2 regions of the Stenotrophomonas sp. YJH_SMC_20 genome follow, and region 2 is predicted to be linked to the other one. Evidence: predicted binding sites of a transcription regulator. Region 2 holds the regulator's gene; the other holds the start of a gene.
What was found. The regulator HrcA, encoded in region 2, represses chaperone genes, less so after heat shock. The targets are predictions, from matches to a motif close to TTNGCACTCNNNNNNNNNGAGTGCNAA.
Positions count from the first base shown of each region.

Region 1: rpoH (RNA polymerase sigma factor RpoH) is a predicted target of HrcA. The motif match lies at 2,869-2,895, and genes of this name have one in related genera.

Region 1 is NZ_JCAFRG010000004.1:366,722-371,470, forward strand. It holds gene ftsE (cell division ATP-binding protein FtsE) at 1-117, shown strand, start outside; gene ftsX (permease-like cell division protein FtsX) at 121-1,068, shown strand; gene AC5P6A_RS10055 (response regulator) at 1,076-1,918, shown strand; gene ung (uracil-DNA glycosylase) at 1,915-2,628, shown strand; gene rpoH (RNA polymerase sigma factor RpoH) at 2,907-3,782, shown strand; gene AC5P6A_RS10070 (RHS repeat domain-containing protein) at 4,131-4,749, shown strand, end outside.
Region 2 is NZ_JCAFRG010000003.1:235,988-240,736, forward strand. It holds gene AC5P6A_RS07170 (LysR family transcriptional regulator) at 1-650, shown strand, start outside; gene recN (DNA repair protein RecN) at 761-2,422, opposite strand; gene hrcA (heat-inducible transcriptional repressor HrcA) at 2,538-3,602, shown strand; gene grpE (nucleotide exchange factor GrpE) at 3,666-4,181, shown strand; gene dnaK (molecular chaperone DnaK) at 4,363-4,749, shown strand, end outside.

The DNA of each region.
Region 1 (4,749 bases), on a different contig from region 2:
AGCGTGCTGGTGGTCAGTCACGACCTGCCGCTGCTGCGCCGCATGCGCAAGCGCGTATTGATCCTCGACCACGGCCGGCTGGTGGATGACATCTCGCCGCAGGACCTGGCGGAGTAACCGATGGCGAAGAACGAAAACAGCGAAGCCGCCGCCCCGTCGCGCGTGGGCGTCTGGTTCCAGCACCACGTGCACAGCGTGGTGTTCAGCCTGGGCCGCGCCTGCCGCAAGCCGTGGGCGACCCTGCTGACCGTGATGGTCATGGCGCTGGCCCTGGCGTTGCCGCTGGGGCTGTCGATCGCGCTGGACAACCTCAAGCAGTTCGCCGGCAGCGTGCAGCAGTCGCGCGACATCAACGTGTTCCTGAAGGGCAACATCGATGGTCCCGGCGCGCTTCGCCTGGCCGGCCAGCTGCGCGACCGCGATGACGTGGCCGAAGTGAATGTGCGCACACCCGAGCAGGGCCTGCAGGAACTGCGCGATGCCGGCCTCGGTGAGGCGATCGATGCGCTCAACGACAATCCGTTGCCCTCGCTGCTGGTGATCACCCCGGGCCAGGGCAAGGACGACGCACGCCTGGCACGCGCGCTGGAAAGCCTGCCCGAGGCCGATCTGGTGCAGCACGATGCGCTGTGGCGCCAGCGCCTGGACGCCTGGCTGGCGTTCGGCGCGCGGCTGGTGCAGGTGCTGTCGGTGCTGCTCGGCGCGGGTGCCGCGCTGGTGGTCGGCAACACGGTGCGCCTGGACATCCAGGCGCGCCGCGAAGAGATCGGCGTGCTGCAGCTGCTTGGCGCCAGCGATGGCTTCATCCGCCGCCCCTTCCTGTATCTGGGTGCGTGGTATGGCCTGGGCGCAGGCGCGGTTGCACTGGCCCTGATCGGCGCCGCCGGTGCCGCGCTGCGCGTGCCGCTGGCCGAACTCTCGCGCAGCTACGGCAGCCCGTTCGTGCTGCATGGCCTGGACCTGCTGCATGGTGGCCTGGTCCTGCTCGGCACGCTGCTGCTGGGCTGGCTGGGTGCCTGGCTGGTGACCGGCCACTTCCTCCGCCAGACCCGCCCGACCGATACCTGAGACCGGCATGCAACCGCAAGCGCTGAAGCACCTTGAAGGGCCCGCGACGCGGGTGATGGTGGTCGATGGCTCGAAGCTGGTCCGCAAGCTGATCGCCGACGTCCTGCAGCGCGACCTGCCGGGCGTGGATGTGATTGGCTGCGACAGCATCGAAGACGCGCAGCAGGCGCTGGCGCAGGGCCCGGTGGACCTGGTGACGACCTCGCTGACCTTGCGTGATGGCGACGGCCTGGCGCTGGCGCGCATGGTCCGCGAAGCGGCCGGACAGGCCTATGTGCCGGTGATCGTGGTTTCCGGCGACGCCCAGCAGCACCTGGAGCAGCGCCGCTTCACCGAGTACGTCACGGACTATTTCGACAAATCCCTGGGCCATGAAGCGCTGGCGACCTTCATCCGTGGCTATGTGCAGCCGCAGACCATCCCCGGCGCCACCATCCTCTATATCGAGGACAGCCGCGTAGTGGCCGAGGCCACCAAGCGCATGCTCGAGCGGCAGCAGTTGAACGTGCTGCACGTGGTCAGCGCCGAAGAGGCCTTCACCCTGCTCACCGCCGAGTCGCTGGGCCGCAGCCGCCACCGCATCGACCTGGTGCTGACCGACGTCACCCTGAAGGGCGAGCTGAGCGGCCGCGACGTGGTGCAGCGCGTGCGCGTGGACTTCGGCTACGGCAAGCGCCGCCTGCCCGTGCTGGTGATGACCGGCGACGGCAACCCCCACAACCAGACCGGGCTGCTGCAGTCCGGTGCCAACGACCTGGTGCTCAAGCCGATCGAAGAGCGGCTGCTGGTCACCAAGGTGCTGTTCCAGCTGCGCCTGGCTCGATTGAATGATGGACCTTTGTTGCGATGATCGATGAAGTAACCGACACCCCGACGATCCAGCTGGAACCGAGCTGGAAGCAGCACGTCGGTGAGTACCTGTTGCAGCCGCAGATGCGCGAGCTGTCGGCCTTCCTGCGCCAGCGCAAGGCCAGCGGTGCGGCGGTGTTCCCGCCCGGGCCGCAGATCTTCGCAGCGTTTGACGCCACGCCGTTCGAGCAGGTGAAGGTGGTGATCCTCGGCCAGGACCCGTACCACGGGCGCGGCCAGGCCCACGGCCTGAGTTTCTCGGTACCGCCCGGCGTGCCGGTGCCGCCGTCGCTGCTGAACATCTACAAGGAGATCGAGAGCGATCTCGGTATCCCGCGCCCGGACCACGGCTGCCTGATCCCGTGGGCGCAACGGGGCGTGCTGCTGCTCAATGCCGTGCTGACGGTGGAGGAGGGCAAGGCCGGCGCGCACCAGGGCCGTGGCTGGGAAGGCTTCACCGATCATGTGGTGGACGTGCTCAACCGCGAGCGCGAAGGCCTGGTGTTCATGCTCTGGGGCGCCTACGCGCAGCAGAAGGGCAAGGTCATCGACACCCGCCGCCATCGCGTGCTGAAGGCCCCGCATCCGTCGCCGCTGTCGGCCCATCGTGGCTTCCTCGGCTGCCGCCATTTCTCCATGGCCAACGAGTACCTGCAGCGCCGCGGCCAGGCCCCGATCGACTGGTCGCTGCCGCCGCGCTCGGCGCTCTGAGCGCCGGCGAGTGGCCGGGCCTGAACGCCGGACAACGTTCCCCGTCCTGAATGGGCCTCCGGAACGGCGCGTTCAGCTCCGCTTGACCGGAATCAGCAGGTTTTCAGTGGGTAATTGCTTGAATTCCAAGGGATTGTGAATCCCGAAAAGCGTGCTCGCCACTGTCATCAAATCGCGCTACGGTAGGGCTCTGTTTGGGACCAGTGTTGCATCAATGGGATGCTGGAACTTTTTCCTCCTTTAGCAGTCCAAATCCCGGACTGCTAAGATGGGTGCCTATGAGCCAGAACACCTCTACTGCCCTTGTGGCAAACAATCTCCCGATTCCCAGTGCGCTCGGTTCGCTGGACGCCTACATCGGTGCCGTGCACCAGATTCCGGTGCTGTCGGTCGATGACGAACAGGACCTGGCCCGTCGCTTCCGCGACGGCAACGATCTGGACGCCGCCCGCGAGCTGGTGCATTCGCACCTGCGCTTCGTGGTGCACGTGGCCCGCGGCTACAACGGCTACGGCCTCGCCCTGGGCGACCTGATCCAGGAAGGCAACATCGGCCTGATGAAGGCGGTCAAGCGCTTCGACCCGGACATGGGCGTGCGCCTGGTCTCTTTCGCCGTGCACTGGATCCGTGCCGAAATGCACGAGTTCATCCTGAAGAACTGGCGCATCGTGAAGGTCGCCACCACCAAGGCGCAGCGCAAGCTGTTCTTCAACCTGCGCAAGTCGAAGACGCGCTTGGGCTGGATGAACGCGGCGGAAGTGAGCGCGGTGGCCAAGGACCTGAACGTGTCCGAGCGCGAGGTCATGGAAATGGAGTCGCGCCTGTCCGGCCGCGATATCGGTTTCGATGCGCCGTCCGACGAGGACAACGAACACGCACCGCCGTCGCCGGCTGCGTTCCTGGTTGCCGATGATGAAGACCCGTCGATGGCTTACGAGCGCGAGGACAGCGAAGACAACCAGATGCAGCTGCTGCGCGAAGGCCTGGCCGAACTGGATGCGCGTTCGCGCGACATCATCCGTCGTCGCTGGCTGGATGCCGACAGCAAGGTGACGCTGCAGGAGCTGGCCGACGAGTACGGCGTGTCGGCCGAGCGCATCCGCCAGGTCGAGGCGAACGCGCTGAAGAAGATGAAGGCGCTGTTCACCGCGTAAGGCATGGATCTTAGGTTCGGTTCCTATTTCCGGACCCGTTCTGATGAAAAGCCCCGGCGTTGGTCGGGGCTTTTTTGTTCGGCCGGCATGGCAGTTGGTAATGCAGGCCGCTGATCGGCTGCTTCAGTAGTACCAGCCCATGGCTGGCAGTCATGCGCTTCCGGTGGCCGTTCAAGCCCTCGCGAGGTTTATAGCCAAGGGCCTGGTCCAATTCAGAATGGTCCCTTTGGCCTCAGTCCTGGAGTTGGACTCCGATGACTGCCTTCCTGTGCTATGAATGCCAAGCCTTGCTTCAAGGCTCTTTCATGGATTGGAATGATGCGCAGGTTCGGGGGAACTGCAGGCGGTGTGTCCACCCGCTTCGGGGCATTTGAAGGTCGAACTCGCAAGCTTGGTGTCATAGGCGCCTGGCTGTGCTGCTTGCTGCTGATGGGCCTTGGCCTGTCACCATCCGCAATCGCCCAGACAACGATCACATACATTCACACTGATGCCCTCGGCTCGGTTGTGGCCGAAAGCGATGCCAACGGCAACGTCATCAAACGATATGACTACGAGCCCTACGGGGCCGTGGTAGGCGGTCAGGTCACGGATGGACCTGGGTACGCCGGACATGTGAGTGACTCGGCCACAGGGCTGAGCTACATGCAACAGCGCTACATGGATCCACAATTGGGTGTGTTTTTGTCAGTGGACCCAGTCACCGCTCACCAAAAGCCAGTTGAGCAGTTCAATAGGTATCGGTACGCGAACGGGAATCCCTACAGGTTCGTCGATGCGGATGGAAGGCAGGCCGCAGAGCGATTCGTTGAGCAGCATCGGAGGGATATTGCTGCCGGAAATGGCGCCGTATACGAGCCGATGAGACCGGCCGCAATCGCTGTTACAGCGGCAATGGCTGCCCCAGTGCTGATCGAAGCTGGCATGGTTGCGATGGCCAATCCAAGTGTCATATCAGCAGCTACCA
Region 2 (4,749 bases):
CCCATGCCGAACCGCGTGGACGCCTGCGGGTCAACTCCAACGTGCCGTTCGGCCAGCATTTCCTGTTGCCGCTGCTGCCGGCGTTCCTGGCGCGCAACCCGCAGGTGGGGGTGGACCTGACCCTCAATGATGAAGTGATCGACCTTCTGGAGCAGCGCACCGACGTTGCGGTAAGGGCCGGTCCGCTGAAGAGCTCCAGCCTGGTGGCGCGACGGCTGGGCGCGACGCGGATGATGATCGTGGCCGCGCCGGCGTACCTGCAGCGGCACGGGATGCCGCGCAACGCCGACGAACTGCAGTCGCACAACCGGCTGGACATCGGCCACGCGCGTGCGATGCAGGGCTGGCCGCTGCTGCAGGAGGGGCGAGAGCGGATGGTGCTGCCCAGCGGCAACGCCCGTGCCAGCAACGGCGATGCACTGCGCCAGCTGGTGCTGGGTGGTCTGGGCATGGCCCGCCTGGCCGCGTTCCAGGTGCAGGACGACGTCGCCGCCGGGCGCCTGCTGCCGGTGCTGGAAGAGGCCAATCCGGGTGACCTGGAAGAAGTACACGCAGTGTTCCTGGGGCAGGGCGGTTACCTGCCGCTGCGGGTACGCGCGTTCCTCGATTTCCTGGTGGAACAGGTCGATCTGACGCAGCCACGGGGGTAGGGCCGGCCGCTGGCCGGCAACCTCACGATCTTCGCCCACCCGTGTTGGGTTGCCGGCCAGCGGCCGGCACTACCGCGCGGAAGCCGGGCCTATGCCCGGCTCGGGCGGCGTTACACCTGCAGCAGCTTGCGCGCGGCGGCGCGCGCTTCCTTGCTCACTTCCACGCCACCCAGCATGCGCGCCAGCTCTTCTTCGCGCGCCTTGCTGTCCAGCTTTTCCACGGCGCTCTGGGTCATGCCTTCCACCGGCGCCTTGCTGACCCGGTAATGGGCATGGCCCTTGGAGGCGACCTGCGGCAGATGGGTCACGCACAGCACCTGGCGCTTCTCGCCCAGTGCGCGCAGCTTCTGGCCGACGATGTCGGCCACCGCGCCGCCGATGCCTGAATCCACTTCGTCGAACACCATCGTCGGCACCGCGTCCAGATCCAGCGCGGCCACTTCAATGGCCAGCGAGATGCGTGACAGTTCACCGCCCGAGGCCACCTTGCGCAGGGCGCGCGGCGGCTGGCCGGCGTTGGCCGCCACCAGAAACTCCACCCGTTCGGCGCCCTGCGGATCCGGCTTGTCGGCGTCCTGCGGCTCCAGTTCGATCAGGAACTGGCCGCCGCCCATGCCCAGTTCGGCGATGATGCTGGTGGTGGTGGCCGACAGTTCGGCGGCGGCGCTGCGGCGGCTGGCGGTCAGCACTTCAGCCTGCACGCGCCAGGCGGCGGCGGCCTTGTCGATCTCGCCGGCCAGGCGCTGCAGGCGCTCGTCGGCGCCGCGCAGTTGCTCCACTTCGGCATGCATGCGCTCGCGTTGCGCGCCCAGCTCGTCCATCGGCACGCGGTGCTTGCGGGCCAGGTCGTGCAGGCGGCCGAGGCGGCGCTCGTTCTCCTCGAACTGTTCCGGGTCGGCATCCAGATCGTCGTGCACGCGGTCAAGCAGCGACAGGGCTTCGTGCAGCTGGATCGAGGCATTCTCGATCAGGCCGTCCACCTCGCCCAGCCGTGGGTCGTGTTCGATCAGGCGCGACAGCTCGTGGCGCACCTGCTGCAACAGGTCCAGCGCGGAGCTGCCGTCGTCACCGTTGAGCTGGTTGCTGGCCGCCTGGCAGGCACTCAGCAGGGCGCTGGCGTGGGCCTGGCGACGGTGGCTGGCGCCGAGTGCCGCGATCGATTCCGGCTCAAGGTCTTCCCGGTCCAGTTCGCGCAGCTGGTGCTCGAGGAAGCCGATCCGGTCACTGACGTCGCCCTGTTGCGACAGCGCCAGCGATTCATCGACCAGTGCCTGCCAGGCCGCGGCGGCGCGCCGTACCTGGCGGCGTTCGTTCTCGTTGCCGGCATAGGCATCCAGCAGCGCCAGCTGCGACGGGCGCGTCAGCAGGGCCTGCTGTTCGTGCTGGCCGTGGATCTCCACCAGCAACGAGGCCAGGTCGCCCAGCTGGGCCAGGGTCACCGGGCGGCCGTTGATCCAGGCCCGGGAACCGCCGTCGGCGCGGATCACGCGGCGCAGCTGGCATTGGTCCTCGTCGTCCAGCTCGTTGTCGGCCAGCCACTGGCGGGCGGCCTGCAGCTGCTCCAGCGCGAATTCGGCGGAAAGCTCGGCGCGGGCGGCGCCATGGCGGACCACGCCGCTGTCGGCGCGCAGGCCGGACAGGAAGCCCAGCGCGTCGACCATCAGCGACTTGCCGGCGCCGGTCTCGCCTGAAACCACGGTCATGCCTGGCCCGAACTCCAGTTCGGTAGCGCGGACGACGGCGAAATCCTTGATCGAAAGATGTCTGAGCATGGGTAAGGGGGTATCAGCAGCCGCGCAACGCTAGCACGCGGGCGCGGGAGGTCCAATGACTTGCCAAGGTGATGCGCCGCCATTATCTAGTGTCCGTGTCTCACAGGTTGATTCCATGCACGGTTCTCCCGACCAGCTTGCCCCGCGTGCGCGCCATCTGCTGCGCACGCTGATCGCGCGTTATATCCAGGACGGTGAGCCGGTGGGCTCGCAGACGCTGGCACGCGTGGCCGGGCTGGAGGTCAGCCCGGCCACCATCCGCAACATCCTCGGCGACCTGGAGGACCTGGGCCTGCTGGCCTCGCCGCATACCTCGGCCGGGCGGGTACCGACCGCGCACGGCTACCGGGTATTCGTCGACAGCCTGCTGCAGATGCAGCCGCCGGGCGAGGGCGAGCTGGCCCGGCTGCGCCAGGAGCTGGCCGGCGGTGGCAGCACCCAGGCCCTGCTCGGCAGCGCTTCGGAACTGTTGTCGGCGATGAGCCACTTCGTCGGCGTGGTCAGCGCCCCGCGGCGGGAGCAGTTCGCCTTCCGCCAGATCGATTTCGTGGCGCTGGACGGACGGCGGGTGCTGGCGATCCTGGTGTTCGCCGACAACGAGGTACAGAACCGGGTCATTGAGACCCGCCAGGAGTTTGCGCCGGGGCAGCTGGAGCAGGTCGCCAACTACCTCAATGCGCATTTCGCCGGCCTGCCGCTGGCCGAGATCCGCACCCGCCTGCTGCTGGAACTGCGCGATGCCCGGTCCGAACTGGAACAGCTGCTGGCGCACAGCATCGAACTGGCCGAACAGGCCCTGCAGCCGCCGGCCGACGACATGCTGGTGGCCGGCCAGACCCGGCTGATGGGGGTGCAGGACCTGTCTGACCTGGAGCGCCTGCGCGAACTGTTCGAGCTGTTCTCCAGCAAGCGCGAGATCCTGCAGCTGCTGGAGCGGACCATCCAGGCGCCGGGCGTGCGCATCTTCATCGGCGAGGAGACCGGGATGATGCCGCTGCAGGGCGTCTCGCTGGTCACCGCCCCGTACACCGCCAACGGCCAGGTGCTGGGCGTGCTGGGCGTGATCGGTCCCAAGCGGATGGCCTACGACCGCGTGATCCCGCTGGTCCAGGCCACGGCCGATGTGCTCGGCGCGGCCTTTTCACCGGCCTCGCGCACGCCGGGAACATCCGACGCTTGAAACGCAGCATCCCGCCCACACTAGGGTGGTTGGAGGCGGAGTTTGACCGCCAGGGACCCAGACATGAACCACGAACAGCCAGATATCGAATCCCAGCAGAGTGCCGCCGATGCGGCCGCCACCGCCGGCGTCAACGACGAAGTCGAGCGCCTGCGCGCCGAAATCGAACAGGTCAAGGCCGATGCCCTGCGTGAGCGCGCCGACCTGGAGAACCAGCGCAAGCGCGTTGCCCGTGACATCGAACAGGCCCGCAAGTTCGCCAACGAGAAGCTGCTGGGCGATCTGCTCCCCGTGTTCGACAGCCTGGACGCCGGCCTGAAGGCCGCCGGCGACGACCCGCACCCGCTGCGCGAAGGCCTGGAGCTTACCTACAAGCAGCTGCTCAAGGTCGCTGCCGACAACGGCCTGGTCCTGCTGGACCCGATCGGCCAGCCGTTCAACCCGGAACACCACCAGGCGATCAGCCAGGCCCCGACCCCGGGCGCCGCCCCGGGCAGCGTGGTGACCGTGTTCCAGAAGGGCTACCTGCTCAACGAGCGCCTGCTGCGGCCGGCGCTGGTGGTGGTGGCCGCCGAGTGATCCCGCGGGGCCGGGCGGCGGACAGCCACCGCCACCCGACCCGACGCTGAACGCGCCGGATGACCGGAAACACAGCGTTCGGAGGATGGCTTGAATGTTCCACGAGCCTCCCCCACATCGTATTCATCCACCGGCCGAACGGCCGGACTGACCCCAACAAGTATCCTCAGGAGTCTCCCCCATGGGCAAGATCATTGGTATCGACCTCGGCACCACCAACTCGTGCGTGGCGATCATGGACGGCGGCAAGGCCCGCGTCATCGAGAATTCGGAAGGCGATCGCACCACCCCGTCGATCGTCGCCTACACCAAGGACGGCGAAGTCCTGGTCGGTGCCTCGGCCAAGCGCCAGGCCGTGACCAACCCGAAGAACACCTTCTACGCGGTGAAGCGCCTGATCGGCCGCAAGTTCACCGATGGCGAGGTGCAGAAGGACATCGCCCACGTCCCGTACAGCATCCTGGCCCATGACAATGGCGACGCCTGGGTGGCCACCAGCGACGGCAAGAAGATGGCGCCGCAGGAAATCTCGGCCAAGGTGCTGGAAAAGATGAAGAAGACCGCCGAG